One region of the Actinocorallia libanotica genome, then DNA from elsewhere that is predicted to be linked to it. Evidence: riboswitches for the same ligand, from Rfam matches in the RefSeq annotation. Region 1 holds a riboswitch; each other region holds the start of a gene.
The links. Region 1 has a riboswitch for thiamine pyrophosphate ahead of thiC (phosphomethylpyrimidine synthase ThiC). Riboswitches for the same ligand answer to the same signal wherever they lie in the genome.
Positions count from the first base shown of each region.

Region 2: it holds a riboswitch for thiamine pyrophosphate, as region 1 does, so the genes downstream of both, thiO (glycine oxidase ThiO) here and thiC (phosphomethylpyrimidine synthase ThiC) in region 1, are expected to answer to the same signal.
Region 3: it holds a riboswitch for thiamine pyrophosphate, as region 1 does, so the genes downstream of both, ABD140_RS33630 (purine-cytosine permease family protein) here and thiC (phosphomethylpyrimidine synthase ThiC) in region 1, are expected to answer to the same signal.

Region 1 covers NZ_BAAAHH010000005.1:217,211-227,521, reverse strand. The annotation lists gene ABD140_RS09545 (sulfite exporter TauE/SafE family protein) at 1-825, shown strand, start outside; gene ABD140_RS09540 (sulfate adenylyltransferase subunit 1) at 917-2,182, opposite strand; gene cysD (sulfate adenylyltransferase subunit CysD) at 2,197-3,111, opposite strand; gene ABD140_RS09530 (3'(2'),5'-bisphosphate nucleotidase CysQ) at 3,120-3,875, opposite strand; gene pth (aminoacyl-tRNA hydrolase) at 3,919-4,494, opposite strand; gene ABD140_RS09520 (50S ribosomal protein L25/general stress protein Ctc) at 4,596-5,210, opposite strand; gene ABD140_RS09515 (ribose-phosphate diphosphokinase) at 5,436-6,413, opposite strand; gene glmU (bifunctional UDP-N-acetylglucosamine diphosphorylase/glucosamine-1-phosphate N-acetyltransferase GlmU) at 6,410-7,849, opposite strand; tRNA gene ABD140_RS09505 (tRNA-Gln) at 7,968-8,039, opposite strand; TPP riboswitch at 8,153-8,267, shown strand; gene thiC (phosphomethylpyrimidine synthase ThiC) at 8,260-10,014, shown strand; gene ABD140_RS09495 (TetR family transcriptional regulator) at 10,011-10,311, opposite strand, start outside.
Region 2 covers NZ_BAAAHH010000014.1:60,354-70,664, reverse strand. The annotation lists gene ABD140_RS18350 (serine/threonine-protein kinase) at 1-789, opposite strand, end outside; gene ABD140_RS18345 (lipid-transfer protein) at 939-2,132, shown strand; gene ABD140_RS18340 (HEAT repeat domain-containing protein) at 2,246-3,130, shown strand; gene ABD140_RS18335 (helix-turn-helix transcriptional regulator) at 3,099-4,067, opposite strand; gene ABD140_RS18330 (alpha/beta fold hydrolase) at 4,171-4,860, shown strand; gene ABD140_RS18325 (GNAT family N-acetyltransferase) at 4,870-5,343, shown strand; gene ABD140_RS18320 (serine/threonine-protein kinase) at 5,371-6,312, opposite strand; gene ABD140_RS18315 (hypothetical protein) at 6,391-6,537, opposite strand; gene thiE (thiamine phosphate synthase) at 6,546-7,211, opposite strand; gene ABD140_RS18305 (Rv2175c family DNA-binding protein) at 7,211-7,588, opposite strand; gene ABD140_RS18300 (NAD(P)/FAD-dependent oxidoreductase) at 7,616-8,797, opposite strand; TPP riboswitch at 8,914-9,021, shown strand; gene thiO (glycine oxidase ThiO) at 9,012-10,115, shown strand; gene thiS (sulfur carrier protein ThiS) at 10,112-10,311, shown strand, end outside; gene ABD140_RS18285 (thiazole synthase) at 10,309-10,311, shown strand, end outside.
Region 3 covers NZ_BAAAHH010000041.1:19,285-29,595, forward strand. The annotation lists gene ABD140_RS33625 (ATP-binding protein) at 1-926, opposite strand, end outside; gene ABD140_RS33630 (purine-cytosine permease family protein) at 1,025-2,413, opposite strand; TPP riboswitch at 2,421-2,537, opposite strand; gene ABD140_RS33635 (rhodanese-like domain-containing protein) at 2,575-2,910, opposite strand; gene ABD140_RS33640 (SSI family serine proteinase inhibitor) at 2,960-3,415, shown strand; gene ABD140_RS33645 (FtsX-like permease family protein) at 3,710-5,941, opposite strand; gene ABD140_RS33650 (ABC transporter ATP-binding protein) at 5,941-6,672, opposite strand; gene ABD140_RS33655 (response regulator transcription factor) at 6,760-7,365, shown strand; gene ABD140_RS33660 (sensor histidine kinase) at 7,475-9,586, opposite strand; gene ABD140_RS33665 (EamA family transporter) at 9,773-10,311, shown strand, end outside.

The sequences.
Region 1 (10,311 bases):
CCGCCCCTGGCGGCGGTCTCCAGCGACCTGGCCGCCTCGGCGATCATGAAACCCGTCGGCAGCTTCGTGCACCTGCGCCGGGGCACGGTGAACCTCAAACTCGTCGGCTGGCTGTGCGTGGGATCGGTGCCCTCGGCGTTCCTGGGGGTGCTGATCCTCAAGTACGTGCTGGGCGACGGCGAGGAGACGCAGCACTTCATCGAGAAGGCCATGGGCGTGGCGCTGCTCATCGCCGCGGGCGGGCTGATCGTCCGCATGTGGCAGGCCATCCGCGACAAGACCGAGAACCGCACGGAGGCCGAGCGGGTCACCGCGGAGCCCGGCTCGCCCGCCTCCGAGCCGACCCCCGAGCTGAAGATCAGGCCGATCCCGACCATCCTCACCGGTGTCGTCGGCGGCGTCATCGTCGGCATCACCTCGGTCGGCTCCGGCTCCCTGATCATCGTGGCGCTGCTGGCGCTGTACCCCATGCTCAAGGCCAACCAGCTGGTGGGCACCGACCTGCTGCAGGCCGTCCCGCTGGTGGCCGCCGCGGCCCTGGGCCACATCCTGTTCGGCGACTTCCAGCTGTCGGTGACCGCGGCCCTGCTGGTCGGCTCCATTCCCGGCGTGTACATCGGCGCCCGGATCTCCTCCCGCGCCCCCGGGCAGCTCATCCGGCGCGCGCTGGCCGTGGTGCTGCTGGCCTCGGCCCTGAAGATGTTCGGCGTCCCCACCGTCGTCCTGGCCTGGACGCTGCTCGCCCTCATCGTCGTCGCGGTGCTCAGCTGGGCGCTGCTGCGGGGCCGCAACAAGGACACCGAGACCGTCGACTCCGGCGTCTAACGCGATATCCCCTGACGGCGATGTCCCGTAACAGGGCACAGCAGAACGGGCCTCCCTTCAGGGAGGCCCGTTCTGTCGTCACGGCGCCGGATCAGCGCAGCGGGTTGGAGATCATGCCCGCCGCGACCGTGGCGTTGGTGGCCTCGTCGATGAGGATGAAGCCGCCGGTGAGCCGGTTGCGCCCGTAGTCGTCCACGAACAGCGGCTGGGTCACCCGCAGGGTCACCCGGCCGATCTCGTTGAGGCGGAGGCTCTCGGCCGTCTCGTCACGGTGCAGGGTGTTGACGTCCAGGCGGTACTGGAGGTCCTTCACCATCGCCTTGACGGTGCGCGTGGTGTGCTTGAGCGTCAGCTTCGTGCGCGGCGCCAGCGTCTTGGCGTCGTCCATCCAGCAGATCATCGCGTCGAGGTCCTGGGCGACCTGCGGCTGGTTGTTCGGCCGGCAGATCATGTCGCCGCGGGAGATGTCGATCTCGTCCGCCAGGCGGATGGTGACCGACATCGGAGGATAGGCCTCCTCCACCGGGCCGTTCGGGCTCTCGATGTGGGTGATGGTGCTGGTCAGGCCGGACGGCAGGTGGATGACCTCGTCGCCGGGCTTGAGCACGCCGCCCGCGACCTGGCCGGCGTACCCGCGGTAGTCGTGCAGGGCCGGGTCCGTCGACCTGTGCGGGCGGATGACGCACTGCACCGGGAACCGCACGTCGATGAGGTTGCGGTCCGAGGCGATGTGCACGTTCTCCAGGTGGTGCAGCAGGCTGCTGCCGTCGTACCACGGCATGTTCATCGACCGCTCCACCACGTTGTCGCCGTGCAGCGCCGACACCGGGATGAAGGCCAGGTCGCCGATCGACAGCTTGGAGGCGAACGAGGTGAACTCGTCGACGATGCCCTTGAAGACGTCCTCGGAGTAGTCGACCAGGTCCATCTTGTTGACCGCGACGACCAGGTGCGGCACCTGCAGCAGCGTGGTGAGGAACGCGTGCCGGCGCGACTGCTCCTGGATGCCCTTGCGGGCGTCGACCAGGATGATCGCCAGGTCGGCGGTGGAGGCGCCGGTCACCATGTTCCGGGTGTACTGGATGTGCCCGGGGGTGTCGGCGATGATGAACTTGCGGCGCGGCGTCGCGAAGTAGCGGTAGGCCACGTCGATGGTGATGCCCTGCTCGCGCTCGGCGCGCAGGCCGTCGGTGAGCAGCGCGAGGTTGGTGTACTCCTCGCCGCGGTCGACGGAGGTGCGCTCCACCGACTCCAGCTGGTCCTCGAAGATGGACTTCGAGTCGTACAGCAGCCGCCCGATGAGCGTCGACTTGCCGTCGTCGACCGAGCCGGCGGTGGCGAAACGCAGGATGTCCATACGCGGGGCGGCCATCAGAAGTAGCCCTCCTTCTTGCGGTCTTCCATGGCTGCCTCGGAGGCCCGGTCGTCGGCGCGGGTCTGGCCGCGCTCGGTGATCCGGGTCGCCGCGATCTCCTCGATGACGTCGTCCAGCGTCACCGCGGCGGACTTCACCGCGCCGGTGCAGGAGGTGTCGCCGACGGTCCGGTAGCGCACCATCGCCTCGAAGACGGGCTCGTCCTCGCCGCGGTTGGCCGGGGGCAGGTCGGCCAGGAGCATGCCGTCCCGCTCGAACACCTGGCGGGTGTGCGCGAAGTAGATCGAGGGCAGCTCGATCCCCTCCCGGCGGACGTAGTCCCAGATGTCCAGCTCGGTCCAGTTGGAGAGCGGGAACACCCGGACGTGCTCACCGGGGTGGATCTTGGTGTTGTAGAGGTTCCACAGCTCGGGCCGCTGGTTCTTGGGGTCCCACTGGCCGAACTCGTCGCGGAAGGAGACGACGCGCTCCTTGGCGCGGGCCTTCTCCTCGTCGCGGCGCGCGCCGCCGAAGGCGGCGGTGAAGCCGTGCTCCTCGATGGCGTTGAGCAGCGGGACCGTCTGCAGCTTGTTGCGCGAGGCGCGCCGGCCCTTCTGCTCCACGACCAGGCCCTTGTCGATGGCGTCCTGGACGGAGGCGACGACCAGGCGCAGGCCGAGCTCGGCGACCTTGCGGTCGCGGTAGTCGATGACCTCGTCGAAGTTGTGGCCGGTGTCGACGTGCATCACCGGGAACGGGATGGGCGCGGGAGCGAAGGCCTTCTCTGCCAGGCGCAGCATCACGATGCTGTCCTTGCCGCCGGAGAAGAGCAGCACCGGCCGTTCGAACTCGGCCGCCACCTCCCGGATGATGTGGATGGCCTCGGCTTCGAGCACGTCCAGCTGGGACATCAAGTAGTCGGCGCGTTGCATGGGGTTCCTCAGTTCAGCCCGTTCAGGATCACCTGTGCCAGCGAGGGGTGGCTGACCAGGATATCCGGGAGGTAGGGGTCTTCTTCGTTGTACACCAGCGGCGAGCCGTCGATCCGGGAGGCGTGCGCGCCGGCCGCCAGCGCCACCGCCGCGGGGGCCGCGGAGTCCCACTCGTACTGGCCGCCGGCGTGCACGTACACGTCGACGTCGCCGGTGAGCACCGCGGCGATCTTCGCGCCGGCCGAACCCATGGGGACGAGCTCCACCTTCCGGCCCGCCGCCTCCAGCTTCGCGGTCAGGTCGTGCACGATCTGCGGGGGCCGGGTGCGGCTCACCACGATCCGGATGACGTCCGAGGCGCGCTCGGCGGGCGCGGGGGGCGCGCCGGTCGAGAGGGTGACGCCCTGGGCGGGCAGCGCCACCGCGCCGGCCGTCAGCCTGTCCTTCTCCCACAGCGCGACGTGGACCGCCCAGTCGCCACGGCCCTCCTCGCTGAACTCGCGGGTGCCGTCGAGCGGGTCGACGATCCAGACACGGTCGCTGTCCAGGCGCGCCTTGTCGTCCTTGCCCTCCTCGCTGAGCACCGCGTCACCGGGGCGGTACCGCGCGAGCGCGGCCATGAGGTACTCGTGCGAGGACTGGTCGCCCGCGTCCTTCAGGGCGCGTCCGTCGGCGAAGCCGCGCTCGGCGCGCAGCCTCAGCAGCACCTCTCCCGCCTCGGTGGCGAGCCGGGCGGCCAGAGAGTGATCGTCTTCCGAGGGCATCTACCTGGTTCCCTATCGTTTGTGTCTGAGACAGTATGGGGTATTACAGCGCGTGGAATGTGTTCTGCGTCGCAGAGATCCCGCTCTTCAAGAGCGACTCGACGGCGTCCGCGGCACGGTCCACGAAGAGCGGCAGTTCCCTGCGCTCGGCGGCGGAGAAGTCCTTCAGCACGAAGGCCGCCGCGTCCATCCTGCCCGGCGGGCGCCCCACGCCGAAGCGCAGCCGCACATACTCCTTGTCGCCCAGGGATTTCGTGATGGATCTGAGTCCGTTGTGACCGTTGTCACCGCCGCCCTTCTTCAGGCGGACCGCCCCGTAGGGGATGTCCAGCTCGTCGTGCACCACAACGATCCGCTCGACGGGCACCTTGTAGAAGTCGCGCAGCGCCTTCACCGGGCCGCCCGACTCGTTCATGTAGCAGCGCGGCTTGGCCAGCACCACCCGGTGCCCCTCCAGCCTGCCCTCGACCACGTCGTTGCGGCTGCGGTGGGACTTGAACGCGCCGCCCATGCGCTCGGCCAGCAGGTCGAGCACCATGAAACCCGCGTTGTGCCGGTGACCGGCGTAGGACGGGCCGGGGTTGCCCAGGCCCGCCACCAGCCACAGGTCTTCGCTCATCGCCTTCTCCCGCTCGGCGGAGACTGATCTTCGTTCAATGGCAAGGGCCCGGACACTCACGGCGTCCGGGCCCTGCATGACGTGCTCTCACTGCGCGGACGTCACTCCGCGGGGGTCTCCGCGTCCTCGACGGTCTCGGCCGCCTCGGCGGCCTCGCCCTCGGTCTCCTCGGCCACGACCGCGACACCGGTGATCTGCAGCACCAGCGCCTCGGGGTCGCCCGCGACGGTGACGCCGCGCGGCAGGTCGAGGTCCTTGACCAGGACGGAGGAGCCCTCCTCCAGACCGGCCAGGTCGACGGTGATCTCGGTGGGGATGTGGGTGGCCTCGGCCTCGAGCGACACGGTGGTCAGCTCCTGGGCCAGCTGGCCGCCGGAGGGGACGTCGCCGGTGGTGACGACCGGGACGTCGATGACGACCTTCTCGCCGCGCTTGACCAGCAGCAGGTCGACGTGCTCGAGGAAGCCCTTCAGCGGGTCGCGCTGGACGTCCTTGGGCAGGGCCAGCTCCTCGCCGCCGGACAGGCCGGAGACGCGCAGCAGGACGTTGGGGGTCTTCAGGGCGAGCATGAGCTCGTGGCCCGGAAGGGTGATGTGCTGCGGGTCGGTGCCGTGCCCGTAGAGGACGGCCGGCACTTTCCCGGCCCGGCGGGTGCGCCGAGCGGCACCCTTACCGAACTCGGAGCGCGGCTCGGCGGCGATGCGTACCTCGGACACGGCGGAAACTCCTCGTTGCTGGCGTTGAGCTGAAAGACCTCGGCCCTCTCGTAGGGCGTCGTTCGGGCGCATCTCCGGCACAGGCCGCCTGATCCGTCAGGCGTGCCGCGCAGCAGGAGGCGCACACGGTCCATAAAGTCTAGCCGATACCCGGAGCTGAAATGCGCTCGGGCACGACACTTCCGGACCCGGGGGCGGATTCTCCCGGGCCCGGAAGGTGCGGGTTCAGGCCTCGCCGTCGAACAGCGAGGTGACCGAGCCGCCGTGGAACACCTCGTTGATGGCGCTGGCCAGCAGCGGGGCGATGGACAGCACGGTCAGCTTGTCGAACTGCTTCTCCGGCGGGATCGGCAGCGTGTTGGTGAGCACGACCTCGGAGATGCGGGAGTTCTTCAGCCGGTCCACGGCCGGGCCCGACAGCACGCCGTGGGTGGCGGTGACGACGACGCGCGCGGCGCCCTGCTCGAACAGCGCCTCGGCGGCCTTCACGATGGTGCCGCCGGTGTCGATCATGTCGTCGACGATGACGCAGGTGCGCCCCTCGACCTGGCCGACGACCTCGAAGACCTTGACCTCGTTGGCCACCATCGGGTCACGGCGCTTGTGGATGATCGCCAGCGGACAGCCCAGGCGGTCGGTCCAGCGCTCGGCGACGCGCACGCGGCCGGCGTCGGGCGCCACGACGGTCACCTGGGAGGTGTCCAGGGTCTTGGCGACGTGGTCGGCCAGCAGCTCCAGGGCGAACAGGTGGTCCACCGGGCCGTCGAAGAAGCCCTGGATCTGCGCGGTGTGCAGGTCGACGGTGATCATCCGGTCGGCGCCGGCGGTCTTGAACAGGTCGGCCATGAGGCGCGCGGAGATCGGCTCGCGGCCGCGGTGCTTCTTGTCCTGGCGGGCGTAGCCGAAGAAGGGGGCGACCACGGTGATGCGCGCGGCGCTGGCCCGCTTGAGCGCGTCCACCATGATCAGCTGTTCCATGATCCACTGGTTGATGGGCGCGGTGTGGCTCTGGATGACGAACGCGTCGCTGCCCCGGACCGACTCCAGGAACCGGACGAACGTCTCACCGTTCGCGAAGTCGTAGGCGGCGGTCGGCACCAGCTCGCAGTCGAGATTGGCGGCGACCTCTTTGGCCAGCTCCGGATAGGCGCGGCCGGAGAAGAGCATCAGCTTCTTCTCCACCTGGGTCTTGATCTCGCTCACTTGTCCCCCTCCTGGGTGTTGTTCTCACGCGCCCGTTTCGCCGCTTCCGCGGCGGCAGTACCGGCGCGCTTGCGCTCGACCCAGCCCTCAACGTTGCGCTGCTGCCCGCGGGCCACGGCCATGGCCCCGGGCGGCACATCCTTGATGATCACGGAGCCGGCCGCCGTGTAGGCGCCGTCCCCGACGACGACCGGCGCGACGAGCATGTTGTCGCTGCCGACTCTGGCGTGGTCGCCGACCGTCGTGCGGTGCTTGGCGACCCCGTCGTAGTTCACGAACACGCAGCCCGCGCCGATGTTCGATCCCTCACCGATGGTGGCGTCCCCGACATAAGTCAGGTGCGGGACCTTGGATCCCTCGCCCACCTCGGAGTTCTTGATCTCCACGTAGGAGCCGGCCTTGGCCCTGCGGCCCAGGCGGGTGCCGGGCCTCAGGTAGGCGTACGGCCCGACGGTCGCCTGCGGGCCGACCTCGGCGCTCTCGACCACGGCGTCCCGGACGAGGGCGTCCTCGCCGACCACGGCGTCCCGCAGCGTGACGTTGGGCCCGATCGAGGCGCCGGCGGCGACCGCGGTGGCGCCGTGCAGCTGGACGTTGGGGTGGAGCGTGACATCCTGCTCCACGCTCACCTGGACGTCCACCCAGGTGGTCCGCGGGTCCACGACCGTGACGCCCTCGCGCATCAGGCGCTCCAGGATCCGCTCGTTGAGCTGCCTGCGCGCCTCGGCGAGCTGCACCCGGTCGTTCACGCCCTGGGTCTCCACCCAGTCGGCGACCTTGTACGCGCCCACGCGGTGCCCGTCGGAGCGGGCGATGCCGACCACGTCGGTGAGATATTCCTCACCGCCGGCGTTGTCGGTGGTCAGCCGCTTGAGCGCCTCGCCCAGCAGGACGCCGTCGAAGGCGTACATGCCGACGTTCATCTCGGTGACGAGCCGCTGCTCGTCGGTGGCGTCCTTGTGCTCGACGATGCCGGCCACGGCGCCGTCGGCGTCGCGCAGGACGCGCCCGTACCCGGTCGGGTCGGGGACGTCGGTGCTCAGGACCGTGACGGCGTTGCCCTCGGACTCGTGGGCGGCGACCAGGGCGCGCAGGGTCTCGCCGGTCAGCAGGGGGTGGTCGCCGTTGGTCACCACGACGGTGCCCTCCAGCGGGCCCGTGTGCTCGTAGACGATCCGGACGGCGTGTCCGGTGCCCCCCTGCTCCTCCTGCACCACCGGCACCGCCGCGGGCGCGACCTGCCGGAGGTGTTCGATGACCTGTTCTCGCCGGTGCCCCACCACCACGAGGGTCCGGCGCGGATCGAGCGCTCCGGCCGCGGCCAGCACGTGGCCGAGCATGGAGCGGCCCGCCAGCGTGTGGAGGACCTTGGAGGTACGGGATTTCATCCGGGTGCCCTCGCCGGCGGCGAGGACGATGACTGCGGCCGGGCTCACTGAGTGGCTCCTGGGCGTCAAGGACGGGAAATTTTCGTCAGGGCGTAACCCACCCGACATGTAGAGAGAATACCGCCCAGGCGAAGACGCGTCCGCACCGGACCTGCACAGATCGAAGCTCCGGCGCCAGGACTCGAACCTGAACAAAGGGCACCAAAAACCCTTGTGCTGCCGATTACACCACGCCGGATCGTTTCGGTGGCCACGATACCGTGCGGAACGCCTGCGGGCGCGTGCTTGTCCCCGCCTCATATCCCGGGGCCCGCGGTTGCCGCAAGAGGGGGGCCGCGGGTTACCGTCGAGCCGACAGCACGCGGGAGCCCGGCCGTCCACCGGGCTGAGAGGGCGACGAGAAGGGTCGCCGACCGCTCGAACCTGACCGGGTAATGCCGGCGTAGGGAGAAGTCATCATGGCCGAAGGCACGTCTTCCGCTGCCCGAAAGACCTACCTCCAGGGCTCCCGCGACGATCTGCGGGTCCCCATGAAAGAGATTCATCTCACTGACGGCTCGTCTCTGGTGCTCTACGACACCTCCGGGCCCTACACCGACCCCTCCTACGAGGCCGACGTCCGCCGCGGGCTGCCCGCCCTGCGCGAGCCCTGGCTGGCCGCGCGGGACGACACCCGTCCCTACGAGGGGCGGCCCGTCCGCCCCGAGGACGACGGGCGCCGGGCGCCCGCCCGGGCCCCGTTCTCCGGCCGCGCGCCGCGCCGCGCCTCCGGCGGCGCCGTGACCCAGCGCGCGTACGCCGCCCGCGGCGAGATCACCCCCGAGATGGAGTTCGCGGCGCTGCGCGAGGGGGTCTCCCCCGAGGCCGTCCGTGCCGCGCTCGCCGCCGGGCGCGCCGTCCTTCCCGCCAACGTCAACCACCCCGAGCTCGAACCGATGGTCATCGGCCGCGACTTCCTGGTGAAGGTCAACGCCAACATCGGCAACTCCGCGGTGGCCTCCTCCATCGAGGAGGAGGTGGAGAAGATGACCTGGGCCACCCGCTGGGGCGCCGACACGATCATGGACCTGTCGACCGGCCGGGACATCCACACCACCCGCGAGTGGATCCTGCGCAACTCCCCCGTGCCCGTCGGCACCGTCCCGCTCTACCAGGCGCTGGAGAAGGTCGGCGGGAACCCGGCGGAGCTGGACTTCGAGGTCTTCCGCGACACCGTGATCGAGCAGGCCGAGCAGGGCGTCGACTACATGACCGTGCACGCCGGGGTGCGGCTGGCGTACGTGCCGCTGACGGCCGGGCGCCGGACGGGCATCGTCTCGCGCGGCGGGTCGATCATGGCGGCGTGGTGCCTGGCCCACCACCGCGAGAACTTCCTGTACGAGAACTTCCGCGAGCTGTGCGAGATCTTCGCCGCCTACGACATCACCTGGTCGCTGGGCGACGGCCTGCGCCCCGGGTCGATCTCCGACGCCAACGACGAGGCCCAGTTCGCCGAGCTGCGCACCCTGGGCGAGCTGACGAAGACCGCCGCCGAGCACGGCAACCAGGTGATGGTCGAGGGCCCGGGCCACGTCCCGATGCACAGGATCAAGGAGAACGTGGACCTGCAGCTGGAGCTGTGCGACGAGGCGCCGTTCTACACGCTCGGGCCGCTGACCACCGACATCGCGCCCGGCTACGACCACATCACCTCGGCGATCGGCGCCGCGATGATCGGCTGGTACGGCACCGCGATGCTCTGCTACGTCACGCCCAAGGAGCACCTGGGCCTGCCCGACCGGGACGACGTCAAGACCGGCGTGATCACCTACAAGATCGCCGCGCACGCCGCCGACCTGGCCAAGGGCCACCCGGGCGCGCAGGCGCGGGACGACGCGCTGTCCGACGCGCGGTTCGAGTTCCGCTGGGAGGACCAGTTCGAGCTCTCCCTCGACCCCGACACCGCACGGGCGTTCCACGACGAGACGCTGCCCGCCGCCCCCGCCAAGACCGCGCACTTCTGCTCCATGTGCGGCCCGCACTTCTGCGCCATGAAGATCACCCAGGACGTGCGCAGGTACGCCGACGAGCAGGGGATGAGCGCGGACGAGGCGCTGGCCGAGGGCATGCGCGCCAAGTCCCGCGAGTTCACCGAGGCCGGCGGGCGCGTCTACCTTCCGATGGCCGGGCGGGACGCCCGGGCGCCGATGGACGGGGACGCCCGGGCGCTCTAGCGGCGCCGCCGGGAGGAGGGGCGCAGCTTCGGGCTGGGCTCCAGGTGGGACAGGCCGTTCCAGGCCAGGTTCACCAGGTGGGCCGCCACCTCCTCCCGGCGGGGCTTGCGCACCTCCAGCCACCACTGGCCGGTCATCGCGACCATCCCGACGAGCATCTGCGCGTACATGGGGGCGAGCTTCCCGTCGTAGCCGTGCCGGTCGAACTCCTCGACCAGGAGGTACTCGACGTGGGTGGCGATGTCGCTGATCAGGCTGGCGAACGTGCCGGTCCCGGAGGCGGCGTGGGAGTCGCGG
Region 2 (10,311 bases), on a different contig from region 1:
GCCAGGCGCGGGGGCCAGCGGCGCGAGGCGGGCCACCAGGTCGTCGGCGGTCGGCCGGGCGGCCGGGTCGGGGGCGAAAGCGGCGTCCAGAAGGTCGCGCAGCTCTGAGGAGAGGTCCTCGGCGGAGAAGAGGATCCGGGCGAGGGCCGCGGGGGAGAGCGCGGACCATTGCGCATCGCGGCCGGTGGCCGCGTGCGTGACGGTCGCGGCCCATGAGTAGACGTCCCCCGCCGGCTCTGCGCGTCCTTCCGCGACGAGTTCGGGGGCCATGTAGGCGGGTGTCCCGCTGGCGCGGCCGTGGCGGCTGAGGCGGGTCTCGTCGAGGGCGTGGCTGATGCCGAAGTCGATGACGACGGGTGAGTCGTCGGCCATCATCACGTTGGCGGGTTTCAGGTCGCGGTGCAGGTAGCCGGCCCCGTGGACGGACGCCAGGGCGCGGGCGAGGCCGTCGGCGAGACGCCAGAGCAGCACGGGCGGCAGCGGGCCGTCGGCGGCGACCACGTCCCGCAGCGAGCGGCCCTGGATGTACCGGGTGGCCAGGTAGGGCGGGTCGGACTCCAGGTCGTGGGCGACGAGCTCGGCCAGGTGGTCGCCCCGCACGCGGGAGAGGGCTTCCGCCTCCCGCCGAAGGCGGACGCGCAGGGCGGGCCGGTCCAGGAGGTCGGCGCGGATCGTCTTGACCGCGAGGAGGGCGCCGTCGGGGGCGCGGGCCAGGTAGACCTCGCCCATGCCGCCCGTGCCGAGGTGCTCCAGGGGGCGGTACGGGCCGAGCCGCGGGGGGAGTTCCATGGTCCGCTCAGGCTACGGCGAACGCGTTCGGCCGGGGTAGTCCCGCACGGTGGGACACCCCGCCCAAGCAAGTGCTTCCTTATCAGAGTCTATGCTCGGGGACCGAATCCGTTTCGGGTCGCACGGACCCGTGATCGAGGAGTGAGCGCATGGCCGGTCGGGTGTTCGTGGTCGGGGTCGGGATGACCAAGTTCGAGAAGCCGGGCTCCCGGGACTGGGAGTACCCGGACATGGCCAAGGAGGCCGTGGGCAAGGCCCTGGCGGACGCGGGGATCGCCTACGAGAAGGTCGAGCAGGCGTACGCCGGGTCGATGTACGGGTCGATGGGGCAGCGCGCCCTGTACGAGACCGGCATGACGGGCATCCCGGTGATGACGGTCGCCAACGCCTGCGCGACGGGCTCGTCCGCGCTGTTCCTGGCGCGCAACGCGATCCGGGGCGGCCTGGCGGACTGCACGCTCGCCCTGGGCATGGAGAAGATGCAGAAGGGCTCGCTGGGCGCGGGCATGGAGAGCTCCAAGGTCACCATCATCGACCACCACCTGCGGGCGATGGTCGAGGGGCGCGGCGGCTGGGAGGCCGCGGCGCCGATGCCGCAGATGTTCGGCAACGCGGGCCGCGAGCACATGGAGAAGTACGGCTCCCAGCTCGAGCACTTCGCGTGGATCGGGTGGAAGAACCACAAGCACTCCACCAACAACCCGTACGCGCAGTTCCAGGACGAGTACACCCTGGAGGAGATCCAGAACGCGCCGATGATCTTCGAGCCGCTGACCAAGCTGCAGTGCTCCCCCACCTCCGACGGCGCCGCCGCCGCGATCGTGGCCAGCGAGCGGTTCGTCGACGAGCACGACCTGTGGGACCGGGCGATCGAGATCGCCGGCCAGTACATCTCCACCGACACCCCCGACAGCTTCGAGGACAAGTCGTCCATCAACGTGGTCGGCTTCGGCTGCTCCCAGCGGGCGGCCAAGAAGGCCATGGACGAGGCCGAGGTCGCCATCGACGACGTCGACGTCATCGAGCTGCACGACTGCTTCAGCGCCAACGAGCTCATCACCTACGAGGCGCTGGGCATGGCCGAGATCGGCGAGGCGCACAAGCTCATCGACGCCCAGGCCACCACCTACGGCGGCAAGTGGGTCGTCAACCCCTCCGGCGGCCTCATCTCCAAGGGCCACCCGCTGGGCGCGACCGGCATCGCCCAGTGCGCCGAGCTGACCTGGCAGCTGCGCGGCAAGGCCGACGCCCGCCAGGTGGAGGGCGCCCAGGTGGCGCTGCAGCACAACATCGGCCTCGGCAGCGCCTGCGCCGTCGCGGTCTACAAGAAGCCCACCCGCTGACCCCCGTTCTTCCCGTGCGGCCCGACCTCTCTCCCACGGGCCGCACGGGAACCTCTTCCGCCCGAGGCGCGTCATACGGTTCGTCCCCCGCCACCGGACCCGAAAGGTGACGCGTGGCAGCCCAGCACCCTCCCCTGAAAGCCCAGGACCAGCACCTCCAGGACGTTCTGATCGCGTGCCGGAGCGACGATCCCCGGCAGGCCATCGCCGCGATCAACGTGCTGGGCGACGAGGACGACCCGGCTCTCGAACCGTTCCTGCGCGGGTTGTTCGCCCGGTGGCGGCACGATCCGTTCGTTCTGGAGGCCCTGCTCGACGCCTATGAGTTCTTCGCGGTGTTCGAGGCCGCCGACGAGGTCTTCCCCTTCCTGCGCCACCCCCATCCCGGGGTCGCCCTCGCCGCGGTCTACGTCCTGGAGTCCCTCGAGGACGCCCGGCTGAGCGAGCGGGCGCTGGAGGAGTACCTGTGGATCCTGCACCACCAGGATCCGGAGACCGCGGCGGGCGTCCTGCATTCGCTGGCCCGCCTGCACGACTGGGACGGCTTCAACCCCGTCACGCGCGAGCGCGTCATCGGCGTGCTGACGGAGCTGCTGGAGCATTCCGCGCGTCCGGTGCGGCGCGAGGCCGCCGACAGGCTGCTGTGGTCGCTCGACTCGCACCCGCAGATCGACGCCCTGCTGCCCCGCCTGCTCAACTCCTCCGACCCGGCCGTCTACGGGAGCGCGCTCTCCCGGCTGGTCGTCCGCGGTGACCAGCACGCCCTCGAACGGATGGTGGAGGTCCTGCGCGGCCCCGATCCGGAGGAGGAGTTCGTCGCGAAGATCGGACGGGTCGGCGCGTGGAGCGAGTCCCGGAAGGTGAAGCGCGCCCTGCGCAAGGAGCTGAAGAGGCTGCACGAGCAGGGCTGGGCCGCCCGGGAGCCGGCGCAGCGCCCCTTGACGCTGGAGAGGGTCCGCCAGCGCTTCAAGCGGGACTGGCTGAGCTGGTTGTTCTGACGCTCTCCAGCAGCGCGGCCGCCAGCCGCCGTACTGCCTCCGCCAGTTCCGGCGGCTCCTGGACGGTGAAACGGCCGCCGAGACCGGCGAGCAGGGCCGCCATTCCGTCCAGGGAGTCCGCACGGGCCTGTAGAAGCGTTCCGCCTTCGACGGCCGTCAACGTGCCCACCGAAGGCGGGAGGCGCTTTCTCAGCTCCTCCAGAGGCGCGTGCACGACCACTTCCACCCGGTGCATATAAGGCACGTTCGCCAGCGACCTGGTGACGTGCTGGACGGGATCGGCGTCCGCGGGGATCTCATAGGTGGCCGTTCCGGGAGTCACCGAGAGCACCCTGTCCAACCGGAAGGTGCGCGTCTCGGACGAGCGGTGGTCGTGTCCCGTCACGTACCAGCGGCCGGAGTGGAACACGATCCCGTAGGCGTCGAGTTCGCGTTCGGTCTCGGCGCCCTGGTACGAGCGGTACCGGAGCACCACGCGCCGCCGTTCCCGCACGGCCGAGGCGAGGCCGAGCACCTTGTCCGCGTCCGGTGTGACGGCCTGGCGCTCGGCGAGGGTGAATCCCAGGGTCTCCCGCAGCGCCTCCACCCGCTCCCCCAGTGCGGCGGGGAGCACCCGCCTCACCTTGGCGAGCGCGGCCTCCGCCGCCGTCGCGGCCAGTCCGAGCCGGCGCGCGGCCAGCAGGCCGAGCACCGTCGCCGTCGCCTCGTCGTCGTTCAGCATCAGCGGCGGCAGCTTGTAGCCGGGCATCAGCCGGTAGCCGCCGTATCTGCCGCGTTCGGCGACGACGGGGATGCCGAGCTCGTCGAGGCGCCGCGCGTACCGCCGGACGGTCCGCTCGTCCACGCCGAGCCGTTCGGCCAGCTCGGCGCCGCCCATCCGGTGGTGCGCCTGGAGCAGTTCCAGCAGCGTCAGCACCCGGGTGGTGGGATGTGACATGGCACACATCTCCTTACCGGACAGGTTCTGTCCGGTAATCACCCTACCTTCGGATCACCGCCCGGAAGGAGGGCGGCGAACACACGAGGAAGGTGCACGAAGAATGGCGACGTACGTTCTGGTCCCCGGTTTCTGGCTCGGCGCGTGGGCGTGGGACGAGGTGGCGGCGGTGCTGCGCGGGCAGGGCCACGAGGTCCTGCCGGTGACGCTCACCGGACTGGCCGAGCGGGCCGCGGAGGCCTCCCCGGAGGTGGACGTGGACACCCACGCCCAGGACATCCTGGACGTCATCGGCGACCGGCGCGACGTCGTGCTCGTCGGGCACAGCGGCGCGGCCATGCCCGTCACGGCGGTGGCCGACCGCGTCCCCGAGCGGCTGGCCCGCGTGGTGTACGTCGACACCGCGCCGCTCCCGTCGGGCATGGCGCAGATCGACTTCCAGGAGCCGGAGGAGCAGGCCGCGGTCCGCGCGGCGGTGGGCGACGGCTTCACCATCCCGGTACCGGACTTCGCGGACGCCGGGTTCACCGACGAGCAGCGCGCGCACGTCCTCGCGCACGCCACGCCCGAGCCGTTCGGGGCGGCGACCCAGCCGCTCGTCCGCCCGGCGGAGCGCCCCGCCCTGCCCAAGACGATGATCTGCTGCACGATCCCGCTCGCCGCCGTGCGGTCCATGATCGGCACGGCGCCGGCCTTCGCGGAGCTGGCGGGGCCGGAGTGGACCTTCCTGGAACTGCCCACCGGGCACTGGCCGCAGATCACCGAGCCTGCGCGACTCGCCGCCATGTGCTAAATCTGAAGTGTGTTCACTATCAGGCCGACGAGCAGACCCGAGATCCACCGGGTCGTGGCGATCGACGAGCACCGGGAGACGGCGCGGAGCGTCACCTGGGGGAACGAGACCGGGCGCGCCTGGCACGAGCAGGCCTTCGAGGATCCGGCGCAGGAGCACCTCCTGGCCGAGATCCGCGCCCAGGCCGTGGGGTTCGCGGTCCTGTCCGGGATCGGCTCGCCGCGGGTGGAGCTGCGGCGGGTCGCGCTGTCCCACGAGTGGGTCGGCGACGGGCTGGCCCGCATGCTCCTGCGCGCGCTGCTGGAACGCGCCTACGGCCAGCACGCCGCCCAGCAGGTGTGGCTGCACGTGCGCTCGACGGACGAGCACGTGCTGGAGTTCTACGGCCAGGAGGGCTTCGTCCCGGCCGACGAGCGGCCGGCCCTCCACCTCTCCCCCGACGGCAGCACCGCCACCCTGCTGGCGCTGACGCACCGGCGCTGAGCCCGGCGGGCCCGGCGGCGGGCCCGCTCAGTGGCCGATCATCAGCCCCAGCGCGAAGCCGAGCGCCATCACCGCGCCCAGCGCGATGATCATGCTCGACCGGTAGCGCGGCACCTTCGCGGCCTTGCGGGCCGGGGGCGCCGCCTCCGCCCGCAGGAACCTGGCGATCTCCGCCGCGGTCGGGCGCGCCGCGGGCTCCTTGTCCAGGCAGCGGGCGACCAGGCCGCGCAGGCCGCCGCGCAGCGCGCCCAGGTCCGGTTCGCGGTCGGTGATGCGGCGCATGACCGCGGCGTCGGTGCCGCCGCCGAAGGGCGGGCGCCCGGTCGCCGCGTAGACCATGGTCGCGCCCCAGGAGAAGACGTCGGACTTGGGCCCCACCGGCAGGTCCTCGATCTGCTCGGGCGACATGTAGGCGGGGGTGCCCACGGGGCGGGAGGTGAGCGGGGTGCCGCCGTCCAGCAGCCGCGCCACCCCGAAGTCGATCACCTTGGCGCCGCGCGGCCCGAGCACCACGTTGCCGGGCTTGAAGTCCCGGTGCACGATCTCGGCCTTGTGCATCGCGTTGAGCGCGGCCGCGGTGCGCAGGGCCGTCTTGCGCAGCTCCGCCCCGCGCAGCGGCCCGTCGGCGGCCACGACCTCCTGGAGGGTGCGGCCCCGCACGTACTCGCTGACGAGGTAGGGGCGGTCGCCGGTGACGCGGGCGTCGAGGAGGCGGGCGATCTGGGGCGCCTGCACCCGGCGCGCGGCGGCCGCTTCCTTGGTGAAGCGCGCCCGTGCCCGGGTGCCCGCGGCGGCGCCGCCCTTGAGGAGCTTGATCGCCACCTGGGCGCCCTCGCGGTCGTGGGCGAGGTAGACCACGCCCTGGCCGCCTTCGCCGAGCCTTCCGGTCAGGGTGTACCCGCCCACCCGGCGGGGGTCGCCGGGACGCAGCGGGGTGTCGGACCCGGTCTTTACCTGTTTGGTCTGCACCTGAGCACACTCCGGCCAGAAGGATAAGGCGGAATGCATACATATCAGCATTCCGCCTTATCGTTCAGGCGTTCCGCGTCACCAGTGCGGGGGCACGTCCTCGCGCAGCCTGTCGTCGTTGCCGGAGTCCTCCCGCCAGTCCCAGCCCGCGTCCTGGTCGTCGGACGAGCGGTCGGACAGCAGCGGGCGCTCCGCGGCCCGCGGATCCGTGGTCTTGGGGTCCATGCCTCCCATTATCGCCCGTGCAGCCGGTCGGCCAGCCCGCGCGCCGCCCTGCCCGGATCGACGGCCTCGGTCAGCGCCCGCACCACCACCACCCGGGTGGCCCCGGCGGCCAGCACCCGGTCGAGGTTGCCCGCGTCGATGCCGCCGATGGCGAACCACGGGCGGGTGCCGCCCGCGGCCGCCGAGGCGAGCGGCTCCAGGCCCGCCGCCGGACGGCCGGGCTTGGTGGCCGTGGGCCACACCGGGCCCACCGCGAAGTAGTCGACGCCCGGCTCCTCGGCGGCCGCGGCCGCCTGCTCCGCCGAGTGGGTGGAGCGGCCGATGAGGATGTCCTCGCCGACGATGTGCCGGGCGACCTCCACGGGCAGGTCGTCCTGGCCCAGGTGCAGCACGTCGGCCTTCACCGCGAACGCCACGTCGGCGCGGTCGTTGACCGCCAGCAGGGCGCCGTGCCGGTCGCAGGCCTCCCGGAAGACCTTCAGCACCTCGATCTCGTGCCGCGCCTCCATGCCCTTCTCCCGGAGCTGGACGATGTCCACCCCGCCCGCCAGGACGGCGTCGAGGAACTCCGGAAGATCGCCCCGCGCCGAGCGGGAGTCGGTGCACAGGTAGAGGCGGGCGGCGTCCAGGCGGCGGCGCAGCGCCACCGCCCGGTCGGTCGTCAGCAGCGGCATCAGAAGGCCAGCGCCTGGGCCCTGCGGCGGATCTCGGTGCCCCGGTTCTCGCGGAGCGCCTGGATCGGGGTGCCGGGCAGGGTGTCGTCGGCGGTGAACAGCCAGCGCAGCGCGGCGGCGTCGTCGAAGCCCGCGTCCGACAGGAGCGTCAGGGTGCCGGGCAGTCCCTTGACCACCTGTCCGGCGTCCAGGAAGGCGGCCGGCACCTGCGGGCCGCCCCCGGACTGCCGGTAGGCGGCCAGCAGCTTGCCCTCCTTGACCCACTGCTTCACCCGGCCCGCCGGGAGTCCCGCGGCCTGCGCCGCCTGGACCGGACTGAGCCATTCGCCCACCAGGGCATCAAGTTCCGGATCGATGTCAACGTGCGTCTTCGTCACGTTTCCGTGTCTACCATCTCCCGGGACCTACGAAACAGCCAGAGCCGTGTTCCGCACGGGAACCGAGAGGTCGGTGAGCTTCTCCGCGTCCACCGGGGTGCCCGCGGTCAGGAGCCTGCGCGCCTGCATGAAGTCGCGCGGCGAGGCCACGGTCAGGACCGCCCGCAGCACGTCGCCGTCGAGCCAGAAGACCGACCAGGAGCGCTCGTTCGCCGGGTCGCCCCGCACGACCATCCGCTCGGCGCCCGGGTGGTGCCCGGCGTACTGCACCATCCGGCCGAACTGCTCGGACCAGAAGTACGGCGGGTCGTCGTAGACGGCCTCCTCGCCCAGCAGCGAGGCCGCCGCCACGTCCGGGGCGTTGAGCGCCGCGTCCCAGTGCTCCACCCGCAGCCGCTTCCCGTAGCGGTCGGACCACCAGGCCGCGCAGTCGCCGACCGCGACGATCTCCGGGCGGGCGGTGCGCAGCGAGGCGTCCACCACCACGCCGTCCGCCAGCTCCAGGCCGCTCACCCAGTCCAGGGAGGGCCGCACCCCGATGCCGACGACCACCGCGTCGGCGGCCAGGAACTCCCCGTCCACCAGCGCGACGCCGCCCTCCTCGATCGAGGAGACCTTGACCCCGCAGCGCAGTGTGACGCCCGCCTCGGCGTACCAGGGGACGGTCAGCGCGCCCAGCTCGGGGCCGAGCGCGGCGGCCAGCGGCGCGGGCGCGGCCTCCAGCACGGTGACCTCGCAGCCCAGCTTCGCCGCCGTCGTGGCGGCCTCCGCGCCGATCCAGCCCGCGCCGACGATCACCACGCGGGCGCCGGGGACCAGCAGCGCGCGCAGCTCCAGCGCGTCGTCGAGGGTGCGGATCACGTGCTGGCGGCCCGGCCCCGGCAGCCGGACGGTCTCCGCGCCGGTGGCGATCACCAGGCCGTCGTACGGCAGCTCGCCCGCCGTGGTCTCCAGGACGCGATCCTCCACGCGCAGCCCGGTCGCGCGATGCCCCAGCAGCAGTTCGCAGTCGAGCGCGTCCCAGGAGGCGTCGACCGTGGTGTCGTCGCGCTCCCCCGCCAGGACCGCCTTCGACAGCGGCGGACGGTCGTAGGGGCGGTGCGGCTCCGCGCCGACCAGGGTGAGCCTCCCGCCGAAGCCCCTGGCCCGCAGCGCTTCCACGGCGCGCACGCCGGCCAGCCCGCCCCCGACCACGATCACGCGTTCCATTCGGTCCTCCGAGACTCCGCTTCTCCTGGCAGGACACCCTAACTTCCGGCCTGTCCGGCGACGGTTACAGGATGCCCTGATATCCGATCAATACTGCTCAGGGCATACGCTGGCTCCGTACGAAGCGCGGGAGCCCGGAACGCGGGCTGAGAGGGGAGCGGGCCTCCCGACCGCCAGAACCTGATCCGGATCATGCCGGCGAAGGGAGCGGACCTTGATCGTGGTCATCGGCGCCGGGGCGGTCGGCCTCGGCATCGCCTGGCGGGCGTCCCAGCGGGGGCTGCCGGTCACCCTGGTGGACCCCGAGCCCGGAGGCGGCGCCAGCCACGTGGCGGCCGGGATGCTCACGCCCGTCGGGGAGCTGCAGTACGGCGAGGAGCAGCAGCTCCGGCTCGGCATCGACTCCCGCGACCGCTACCCGGAGTTCGCCGCGGAGCTCGCCGAGCGCACCGGCGTCGACATCGGCTACCGCAAGGAGGGCAACCTCTCGGTCGCCTACGACGGCGACGACCTGGCCTTCCTCACCGACCAGCACCGCTTCCAGGAGTCGCTGGGGCTGCGCACCGAGCTGCTCACCGGCCGGGAGTGCCGCAGGCTCGAACCGATGCTCGCGCCGTCCGTGCGCGGCGGCATCCTCGCCCCCGACGACGGCTCCGTCGACCCCAGGCGGCTGGTGCGGGCCTTGCTCGCCGCCTGCGAGGACGTCGAGATCGTGCGGCGGAAGGTCCGCGAGATCGTCGTGGAGGGCGGCGCGGTGCGCGGCGTGCGGCTGGAGGACGGCGGCGTCCTGGCCGCCGACCGCGTCGTCGTGGCGGCCGGAAGCTGGTCGGCGGACCTGGCGGACCTGCCCGTCCGGCCCGTGAAGGGCCAGATCCTGCGGCTGCACAGCCCCTACCCCTTCCTCACCCGCGCCACCCGGGGCCTGGTGCGCGGCTTCTCGCTGTACCTGGTGCCGCGTCCGGACGGCGAGCTGGTCGTCGGCGCCACCCAGGAGGAGCTCGGCTTCGACTCCCGGGTCACCGCGGGCGGCCTGTGGGAGCTGCTGCGCGACGCCCGCGCGCTCTTCCCCGGCGTCACCGAGCTGGAGTTCAAGGAGGTCAACGCCTCCTTCCGGCCCGGCTCCCCCGACAACTCCCCCCTTCTGGGCCCCGCGGGGCCGGACGGCCTGATCGCGGCCACCGGCCACTACCGCAACGGCATCCTTCTCACCCCCCTCACCGCCGACGCGATCGCCGACCTCCTGGAGGGCAAGGAGCCGCCGGAGGCGATACGACCGTTCGGCGCCGACCGATTCGCCCCCACCGGAGGCAGCAGATGAGAGTGACGATCAACGGACGGGAACAGGACCTGCCCGAGGACGCGACCGTCGAGACGGCCGTGTCGCGCTTCACCGCGGCCGGACGCGGCGTCGCGGTGGCGGTGAACGACGAGGTGGTGCCGCGCGCCGACTGGGCCGCCACCCCCGTCCGCGCCGCCGACCGGGTGGAGATCCTCACCGCGGTCCAGGGAGGCTG
Region 3 (10,311 bases), on a different contig from region 1:
GCGGCCGCCGGGTTCCACTGGCAGACCCGGCCCTCGGCGTCCAGCACCGCGATCCCGTCGACGCTGGCGTCGATCACGGCCCGTTCGTGCGCCCGCTGCCGGACGACCTCCTGGTAGGACATGACGTTGCCGACCGCGACGCCCGCGTGCCCGGCCAGCAGCTCCAGCAGCTCCAGCTCGGTGTGGCCGGCCGCGCGGCCCGCGAACAGCGCGTAGAGGGCGCCGTAGGGGCGCTCCCCCAGGAAGGCCAGGCCCAGCGCGACCATCCGCAGGCCGGGCAGCGCCCGCCAGATCAGGTCGTCCAGCCGGGGCCGGGTGGCCAGCAGGACGGGCCGGTCGGCGCGCAGGAGCTCCTCCACCAGGCTGTCGTGCAGCTCCACCGACGTGCCGAGCAGATCACCGGGCAGGCCGCGGGCCGAGACCAGCCGCAGCCGGTCCTCCTCGATCCGCACGAACCCCGCGGCGTCGGCTCCGGTGAGCTCCAGCACCGCCGCGGTGATCCGGTCCAGCACCCGGTCGAGGTCGTGCTGGGCGTTCAGGTCGCCGAGGATGTCGTTCAGCCGCCGGACGAGCCGCGCCTTCTCGGCGGCGACGTGCTGGTCGGCCTCGGTGACCCGGTGGTAGACGCTGACCCAGCCCAGCAGCGCGCCGCCGGAGTCGCGCAGCGCGCTGGTGTCGATCCGGACGTCGACCAGCCGCCGCTCCCGGGTGAGCCGCCGCGTCCCGATCGAGATCTGCGGCCCCTCCCGCACCCGCTCCAGCACCGCGTTGTGCTCGGCCTTGAGCTCGTCGGGGACCATCGGCACCACCCGGCCGAGCACCTCCTCGGCCGTCCAGCCGAACAGGCGCTCGGCGGCGGGGTTCCAGGCCACGACGCACAACCCCTCGTCGAAGGCCACCACCGGATCGGCCGCGCAGCGGAGCACGGCGCTTGCCGTCGAGTCTGGGACGTCCGAGAGCACCCCGTCATGGTGCCACCATCCCCGCTCCGCCACCCGCGACCTGACCGGATCGCGATGGAACTCTAGGCCCGCCGGCCGATCCGACCCACCAGGAACGCGGCGAACCCGGCGGCCAGGAACGACAGCAGGGAGGCGCTCATCCACGGCTGGGGCGTGAAGTGGAGCAGGTCCTGCACGTCGGTCCACAGGCCGCTCCACCAGCTGACGGTGCCGGGGTTGATCAGCTGGTAGACGGCGAAGCCGGCCAGCCAGGCGGCGATCATGCTCCAGCGGGAGGGCGCGTCGGGGGAGGTGTCCCAGGAGCCGCGGGCGCGCAGGAAGAAGTCCGCGGCCAGGACGCCGAGCATCGGCACGAAGACCGAGCCGATCAGGCTGAGGAAGCCCGCGTAGTCGCCCATGTTCAGGCCGAGCGCCAGCACGGTGATCAGGACGCCGAGCCCGACGCTGAGGACGCGGCGGTCCAGGCGCGGCAGCAGGTTCTGGATGGACAGCGCGGTCGAGTAGACGTTGGCGAACGACTGGTCGGCCTCGCGCAGGACGAAGACGAAGAAGAACACCGCGCCGAGCGTCACGGTGAGGAACGGCTGGTAGACCCCCTCGCCCTGGACCGCGAACGCCAGGGCGAACAGGCCCAGGACGTAGGCGACGATCTGGGTGAGCGCGTACGCGCCGCTCGCCGCGCCGAAGGCCGCCTTCTCGCTGCGGGAGTGGCGGGTGTAGTCGGCGGCCAGCGGCACCCAGGAGATCGAGACGGCCAGCGCGGCGTCGGTGGCGAGCCAGAACATGCTCCAGTCCGTGCCGAACGGGGCGCCGCCGGACGGGCCGGGGTTGTCCGTGAGGTCGGGCAGGCCCTCCCGGAAGAACTGGAGGTAGAACCAGCCGAGCGCGATGACCACCGCGACGGTCACGAACCGGCGCAGCAGCCGCACCGAGCCCAGCGGCCAGATCGTCAGGACGGTGGTCAGCACCCCGGCCGCCACCACGTACAGCCAGCGGGGGCCGCCGCCGAAGAGCTCCCCGGCGGCCTCCGCGATCACGATCAGCTCGAACGTGCCCCAGCCGATGAGCTGGGCGACGTTCAGGACGGTCGGCACGTAGGAGAGCCGGGCGCCGAACAGGCCGCGCAGCAGCACCATCGCGGGACGGCCGGTGCGGGCGCCGGGCACCGCCGCCAGGCCGAGCATGAGGCCGCCGAGCAGCGTGCCCACGGTCATCGCGACGATGCCCGCGGCGATGGACAGCCGCAGCGCCCCGTCGACGTCCGGGGCGAGCACCGTGTAGGCGCCGGAGAAGGCGAACAGGCTGACGCCCAGGTTGGCCCAGAAGGCGCTCTGGTCCCAGAAGGACAGCACCCTGGGGGCGGGCTCGTCGAGCGTCAACGGCGCCTCGTGGGCGTCCGGGCGCGCGGAGGCCACGCCCCCGCGCACCGGTTCGTCGCCGTTTTCGAGCATGGCTGGGGGCATGGCGGAAGCACTCTCCCTACGCCGGCATTACCCGGACAGGTTCATGCGGTCGGCGACGCACGGGGTCGCCCTCTCAGCCCGGCCCTCGGCCCGAGCTCCCGCGGTGTGATCAGAACGCTTGAATGATACCCATACGGGACGAATCGGATCTAGGCCACGTAAGGCTCTCCGGCCTGCTCCGCCACCATCGGCCTGCCATGATGGGCCCATGCCATCATCCCGCCGTCCACGTTGGAGGCCTGCCAGCCGGCGTTGTTGAGGGCGATCGTGACCTGCGCGGAGCGCCCGCCGACCCGGCAGATCACGTAGACCTCGCGATCCTGCGGGATCTCGCCGGCCCGGTCCCGCAACTGGCTCATCGGAATGTGCACCGCGTCGGGCGCGTGTCCGGCCGTCCATTCCTCCGGTTCGCGCACGTCCAGCAGATACGCGTCCCGCGGCACCGCCGCGGCGTCGACGGAGGGTACGTTGTCCCCGAAGCTCATCACCACTCCCATGGATCTTCTGTCTCGACCACGACGTGCGAGGTGTCCTTTGCCCAGATCGGCGGCCACGGCCCTCCTGCTGGCCACGGCGACCCTGGTCGCGACCGGTGCCTGCGGGGCGAAGAAGGCCGAGACCGGGGACTCTACCGTCGCCGGCCCGCCCACCTCGCTCGCGGCCCAGGTGAACCGGCTCACCATCACGTTGAAGAAGTCGCCCACCTCCGACCCGCAGAGCTGGACGCTGACCTGCGACCCGCCGGGCGGCGACCACCCCGCGCCCCGCAAGGCCTGCGCGCAGCTGGCCAAGTCGGGCGCCAAGACCTTCGCGCCGCCGCCCTCGGACGCCGTCTGCACCGAGATCTACGGCGGGCCCGAGCAGGGCACGGTCGAGGGCGTCTGGCGCGGCTCCAAGGTCCGCGCCACCTACCAGCGCAAGGACGGATGCGACCTGGACCGCTGGGCCCAGGTCAGCGAGCTCTTCGGCGAGCTGCCCCGCGTCCGCTGACCCGCGTCCCAGGGTTTTCCACAGGCCCCGGGCGCTCCTCCACGGGTTTTCCCCAGTTATCCCCAGCCCTGTGGAAGCCTGTGGACAAGGCCTGTGGATAACTTGCCGTGAGACCGGAAACCCTGCCATCCGAGCCGTCAAAAAGCATCAAACCCAGACATAGCTCCCGAGCTTTTCCCCTGAGGATATCCACAGCGCCTGTGGATAAGTTTTCCCCAGGGTGCATCCGCACGCCCGGAACCGGATGCGGGCCGATCGGCCCGGTCCCCACCCGGCCCGGAACGCGGCGTCGGCTCAGGAGGTGAGAGCGGTGCGGAGGGCGGCCCGGGCCGGGAGCGCGGTGGCGACCAGGGCCAGGACGCCGGCCGCGAGGACGATCGCCAGGAGGGCGGACGGGGGGACATGGGGGCGGGCGAGACCCGTCATGCCCCGGCTGAAGGCGGTGAGGACGACCAGGGCGATGGCGGAGCCGAGGACCGCGGCGACCGCCGTGGCCGCGAGGGCCTCCCAGCGGGACATGCGCAGGACCTGGCGCCGGGTGGCGCCGGACAGGCGGAGGAGCGCGAACTCGCGGCCCCGCTCGGCGGTCGACATGGCCAGGGTGTTGACGACGGCTATCGCGGCGAAGGCGATGATCAGCCCCATGGCCACGTAGTTGACCTCGGCGTTGTTCTGCGCGGGGGCGGCGGCACCGTAGGGGTCGTCGACGTGGCGGGCGAGCAGGCCGCGGTCGAAGAGGAGGTCGCCGAAGGCCAGGTCGCGGGTGTAGACGGCGATGACCTCGAACTCCCCGGGGGTGCCGTCGCCCAGAGTCAGCCGGACGATGTCGCCGACCTCGCGGTCCATGCGCTCGCCGACGGCGACCGTGCGCTCGTCGAGGTCCGCCAGATCCCCGGAGCGCACGCCCGGGTCCACGGCCCGCGGGTCGACGCCCTGGGCGGCGTACCTGCCCAGACCGACCCGCACGGAGGTGTGGACGGCCGGCGCTGACGTCCTCGTGCCCGCACGGTGCTCGTCCTCGGCCGCCTTCTCCATGGTCGTCCGGGTGAACAGGATCGTGGCGGACAGCGCGATCATCAGGGTGAGCGGCGTCAGCACCGACGCGAACCGGCTCGCCCTCGTCCTGAGGTTGGCGGCGGCCAGGTGCCCCACCGCGCCGTCCAGCCGCAGCAGCGGGCCCAGGACCGCCGCCGCGATCCGGACGATCATCGGGCCGAGCACGGCGACGGCCATCGTCCACAGGAGCGCGGCGAGCACGACCACCGGGCTGGAGGCGGCCTCGGTGTCCAGCCCGCTCAGCACCAGCGTCAGGGCGATCGATCCGGCGAGGAGCACCGCCCCCGCCACCAGCCGGGGCAGGCCCGGACGCGCGGGTTCGAGCGCGGCCGCGCCGAGCGCCTCCACGGGGCGGATCCGGATGACGCGCCGGGCCGAGAGCCGCGCCGCGGCCCAGGCCGTCACGGCGGTCGCGACGAGCGCGGCGAAGACGGGGAACGGGCTGCGGACGAGCGCGAGGTTCTCGGGCATCGCGCCGAGCTCGACGAACCTCGTCCGCAACCACCCGGCGAGCAGCAGGCCCGCCGCCGAACCCGGCAGCGCCGCGGCGAGACCGACGAGCAGCGTCTCCCCGCCGATCATCTCGCGGAGCTGGCGGGGCGTGGCCGCCACCGCGCGGAGCACCGCGATCTCCCGCTGCCGCTGCTGGATCGTCAGGGCCAGCGTCCCGACGACCACGAGGACGGCGACCAGCAGCGACGTCCCGCCCAGCGCCCCGCCGAGGCTGATGAGCCTGACCCGGGCGTTCTCGGCGCCGAGGAACTCGACCCTGCCCCGCGCGTCGCCGGTGTGCGCGGTGGCGGTGGTGCCCTCCAGCGCCCGGGAGACGTCCACGGCGGGGAAGACGCCGATCGCGGTGAGCATCCCCGGCCGCCCGGCCAGCCGCCCGGCCTCCTCCGTGGTGAAGAACAGGGCGGCCTGGTACTCCGGTTCCTGCGCGGTGATGCCGGAGACGCGGTAGATGCCCGTCCCCAGATCCACCTCGTCACCGGGCGAAAGGCCCTTCAGCCCGGCGGTCCGCGCGTCGACGACGAGATCGCGCGCGTCACGCGGAGCGACGCCTTGCCGCAGGGTGAAGGGGGTGAGGCCCGCCGACTCCCAGCCGTGCCCCCACGCCTGCGCGACGCCGGGCAGCCGCACCGGGAACGTGACCTCGGTGACGACGCGCTCCACCCCGGGCACGGACCCGATCCGGTCGGCGAGCTCCGCCGGGATCCATGCCCGCTCGGCGATCGGCTTGGCCTTCTCCTTGGCCTTGCCCTTCTTGACCTCGGTCTCCCGCACGTACTGGTCGCCCGAGACGATCAGCGGGGCGCCCGCGTACCGTTCGGGGGCGATCCGGCCGCGCAGCCCGGTGTCCAGGAGGGTGCCGCAGGCCGTCACCAGGGCGGCGGCGCAGAACAGCGCGAGGAAGGCGCCGGCGAAGGCGGCCTTGCGGGCGCGGAGCGAGGCGAGGACGAGGGTCAGCATCAGTTCCACGCCCCCAGCCGGGTCATCCGGGCCGCGACGGCGTCGGCGGTCGGCTCGTCCAACTCGTCCACGATCCGGCCGTCGGCGAGGAGGAGCACCCGGTCCGCGAACGAGGCGGCCAGGGGGTCGTGGGTGACCATGACGACGGTCTGGCCGGTCGCGTCCACGGTCTCGCGGAGCAGGGTCAGCACCTGGCGGGCGGTCACCGTGTCCAGCGCGCCGGTCGGCTCGTCGCCGAAGACCACCTCGGGGCGGGTGGCCAGCGCCCGGGCGAGCGCCACGCGCTGCTGCTGGCCGCCGGACAGCTCGGCGGGCCGGTGCCCGATCCGCTCCTTCAGGCCCACCCGTTCGATCACCTCCGCCAGCCATGCCCGATCGGGGCGCGTCCCGGAGAGGCGGAACGGGAGGGTGATGTTCTGCTCGACGGTCAGCGACGGGACGAGGTTGAACGCCTGGAAGACGAAACCGACACGTTCGCGGCGCAACTCCGTCAGCCGCGTCTCGTTCATCCCGGACAGCTCCGTCCCGCCCAGCCGCACCGAGCCGGAACTCGGCGTGTCCAGCCCCGCGGCGCACTGGAGGAACGTGCTCTTCCCCGACCCCGACGGCCCCATCACCGCGGTGAACCCGCCCCTGCGGAGCCCCACCGTCACCTCTCGGAGCGCCGCCACGGCGTTCCCGCCCCTGCCGTAGACCTTGCTCACCGCGTCCAGACGCACAGCTTCATCCATGGCAGAAAGCCTGCCGACCTGGGCGTTCACCGACCAGAGAGACGATCACCGATCGACCATGACATTTTCACTGGTAGACCTGAAGCCGTGATCAAGGTACTGCTCGCCGAGGACCAGCACGTGGTGCGCGCCGCCCTCGCCGCCCTCCTCGACCTGGAGCCCGACCTCACCGTGGTCGCCCAGGCGGGACGCGGCGACGAGGTCGTCCCCCGGGCGCTCGCCGCCGCCCCCGACGTCGCCGTCCTGGACGTCGACATGCCCGGCCTGGACGGCCTGGAGGCCGCCGCCCTGCTGCGCGAGGAGCTCCCCTCCTGCCGGACGCTGATGCTCACCGGCAACGGCAGGCCCGGCCACCTCCGGCGCGCGCTGGCCGCGGGCGTCACCGGCTTCCTCCTGAAGACCGCCCCGCCCGACGAACTCGCCGACGCCATCCGCTCCACCGCCGCCGGACGGCGGGTCCTCGACCCGTCCCTCGCCGCCGCCGCCTGGGACCTGGCCGACAACCCCCTCACCCCCCGCGAGACCGAGATCCTGCGCCTCGCCGCCACCGGCGCCGAGCCCGACGAGATCGCCGCGACCCTGTTCCTCTCCTCGGGCACCGTCCGCAACAACCTGACGTCCGTCGTCACCAAACTCAACGCCCGAGGCCGCCCCGACGCCCTTCGCATCGCCACCGAAGCCGGGTGGATCTAGCTCCCCGCAGGGCCGCGCGTCCAACCGGTCTCCGACCGACGCAGACCCGCCCCGGCCGCACCGGACTCCCGCCCCCGACCCACGAGGCCCCGCGGGCTTCCACCGGGCCTCAGGACGGTGCGGGATCCGGTATCGGGCTCGCGGACGGTGCCCCGGCCGGGTCCGTGGCCGGGTCCGTGGCCGGGGAGGCAGGGGGGACCGTCGCCTCGATGCGGAAGAGGCCGGGCCCGGTGGTGACGGACAGGGTGCCGCCCAGTTCCGCCAGGCGGGTGGTGAGGTTGCCCAGGCCGGAGCCCGGGGGGCCGGTCCTTCCCCGGGGGGCGTCGTTCTCGACGGTCAGCGTCGTGGGGGTCGAGGCGATGCGGCAGGTCGAGGCGCTGCTGTGGCGCAGGATGTTGGTCACCGATTCGCGGACGACGATGCCGTAGACGGTGTCGAGCCGTTCGGGCAGGTCTCCGTGCGCCGCCTCGAACCGGGGGTCGATGCCGGCGCTGGCGAGGACGTCGCGGGCCCGGGCCAGCTCCCCGTCCAGAGTCGTGCCTCGGGAGGGCGCCAGCTCGTCCTTGGCGAGCTCGGCCATCTCGACGAGTTCGGCCAGCTCGCGGGCCGCCCGCTCGGGCGGCAGGCGGCGGGCGAGCTCGCCCTTGAGGAGGATCGCGGCCATGGTGTGACCGAGGATGTCGTGCAGGTCGCGGGCCGTGCGCAGGCGTTCCCGGACGGTCGCCGCCCTGGCCAGCTCCTCGCCGGCCTCCTGCATCTCCCTGATGACCCGGGCCAGGCGCACCAGCACGAAGACGACGACACCGCTGACCAGGGTGCTGATCGTGTGGTTGGCCACCGCCGCCGGTTCGAGGCCGTGGCCGTGGGCGGCCCAGGCGACGCCCGCCATGATGGCGAGCACGAACGGGATCGGCCTGGCGAACGCCACCATCAGCGTGCCGGCCAGGAAACCGGGGACGCCCAGCCAGGCCTCGCCGAACCAGATCATCGGCAGGTAGGCGAGGGCCGCCTCGGCGGCCAGCGACCACCGCCAGGCCCGGGGCCGTTCCGGTCCGCGCCAGCGCAGCGCCAGGAAGGCGAAGGCCGCCAGGCAGGCGGTCGCTGCCGCGAGGGACGCACCCCACGGGATCATGAGCAGCGCCTTCAGGCAGAACCCCGTCAGGACGGTCGCCAGCAGCGCGACCGACAGGCGGTGGGCCGCCGGGTCGGTGGGAGGCGGCTCCCGTTCGACGGCCGCGGCCTCGACGAAGAAGGTGCCGTCGGGGTCGAGGCCCGTGCGCAGCGTGCCGCCCGCGGCCTCGATCCGCTCTCCGGCGCGCAGCAGCGCGTCGGTGCCCAGCGCGGCGTTCGAGACGCCGTCGTGGGAAACGCGGAGCCCCACCATGCCGTCGTCGCCGTTCCACGTCCTGATCGTGCAATGCGTGGCCGTGCCCTGCCGCACGACGTCCGTCACGGCCTCCCGCAGCACGACCGCGAGCAGCGTCCCGGCCGAGTCGAGCGGCTCCCGGTGGGCGGTGTCGACGGTCACGCTGATTCCCGCCGACCTCAGCAGCGCCTCCGCGGTCGCCGTCTCGGGCCGCAGGGACAGACTCCGCAGGTCCAGGGCCACCGCTCGGACGTCCGCCGCCGTCCTGCGCGCGCCCTCGATCATCCCCGCGACGAGTTCGGGGCGTTCCAGCGCGGCCCGTCCTTCGCGCGCGATCTCCTCTAGCCCGCTGCCGAGCCGTCCGTTCAGCTCCTCCGCGAGCCGCAGCCGCTCCCGCTCGACCGCCGAGGCCGCCACCGCGCCCCGCGTCGCCTCGAGGTCCTGCGTCCGCCGCAGGAGGACGACCGTGACGGCGACGACCCCCGCCGTCAGCCCGACGGTGATGGCCGAGGACAGCGCCTCATCCGGCGCGCGGACCGTTCCGATCACCAGGGCCGCGAGCAGGATCAGCGCGGCGGCCCCCCGCCGCCGCGCGACCGCGGCGATCCCGGCGACCGGCGCGACCAGCGCGGGCGAGAGCCCGAACCCGAGCACGCTCCCCAGCGCCACGACCGCCTGGCCGAGGAGCAGCCGTTCGTCCGCCCGCCACCACAACCACGCGGCCTGCAGGCCGAGCACCACCAGCACGGCCGGCAGGCCCCAACCGCGGGCTCCCAGCAGGTGCACCGCCCCGAACGCCCCCAGGACCACGGCCACCAGCGGCCGTGCCCCGATCCCGCGAGCCCGTCCCCCCATCCCGATCACCATCCCGCCCGCCATCCTGCCGCACCCCCGTCCGCCCCTTCGGCCCTGATCCCACATCTGTGGACCGTCCGGCACGCGGCGGCGTGCTCGGGAGAGAGAAGCCCCGGATACCGATCCCACCTGCTCAGTCGGGGTACCACCCGAACGATCAAGATCTCGAACACCGAGGAACCCGCCATGGCCGCCACCGCACCGCCTCCGCCGGGCCGCGCCCTGCCCGCCGACCTGGCGCTGACCGCGCTGGCGCCCATGTCATGGGGCACCACCTACGTCATCACCACCACCCTGCTGCCGCCCGAACGCCCGCTGCTGGCGGCCATGCTGCGCGCGCTGCCAGCGGGGCTCCTCCTGCTCGCCCTGGCGCCCCGGATGCCGCGGGGGCGGTGGTGGCCGCGGCTTCTCGTCCTGGCCCTGCTGAACTTCGGGGCGTTCTTCCCGCTGCTGTTCGTCGCCGCCTACCGGCTTCCCGGCGGGGTCGCCTCGACGATCAACGCGCTGCAACCGCTGCTCGTGGCGTTCTTCGCGTTCACCGTCACACGGGTGCGGCCACGGGCGGCCGCCCTGGGAGCGGCGGTCACCGGGGCGGCGGGGGTGGCCCTGATGACGCTGACGGCCGAGGCGCGCCTGGACGGCACCGGCATCCTGTCCATGGTCACCGCGCTGACCCTGATGAGCCTGGCGATCGTCCTGAACAAGAAGTGGGGGCTGCCGCCGGA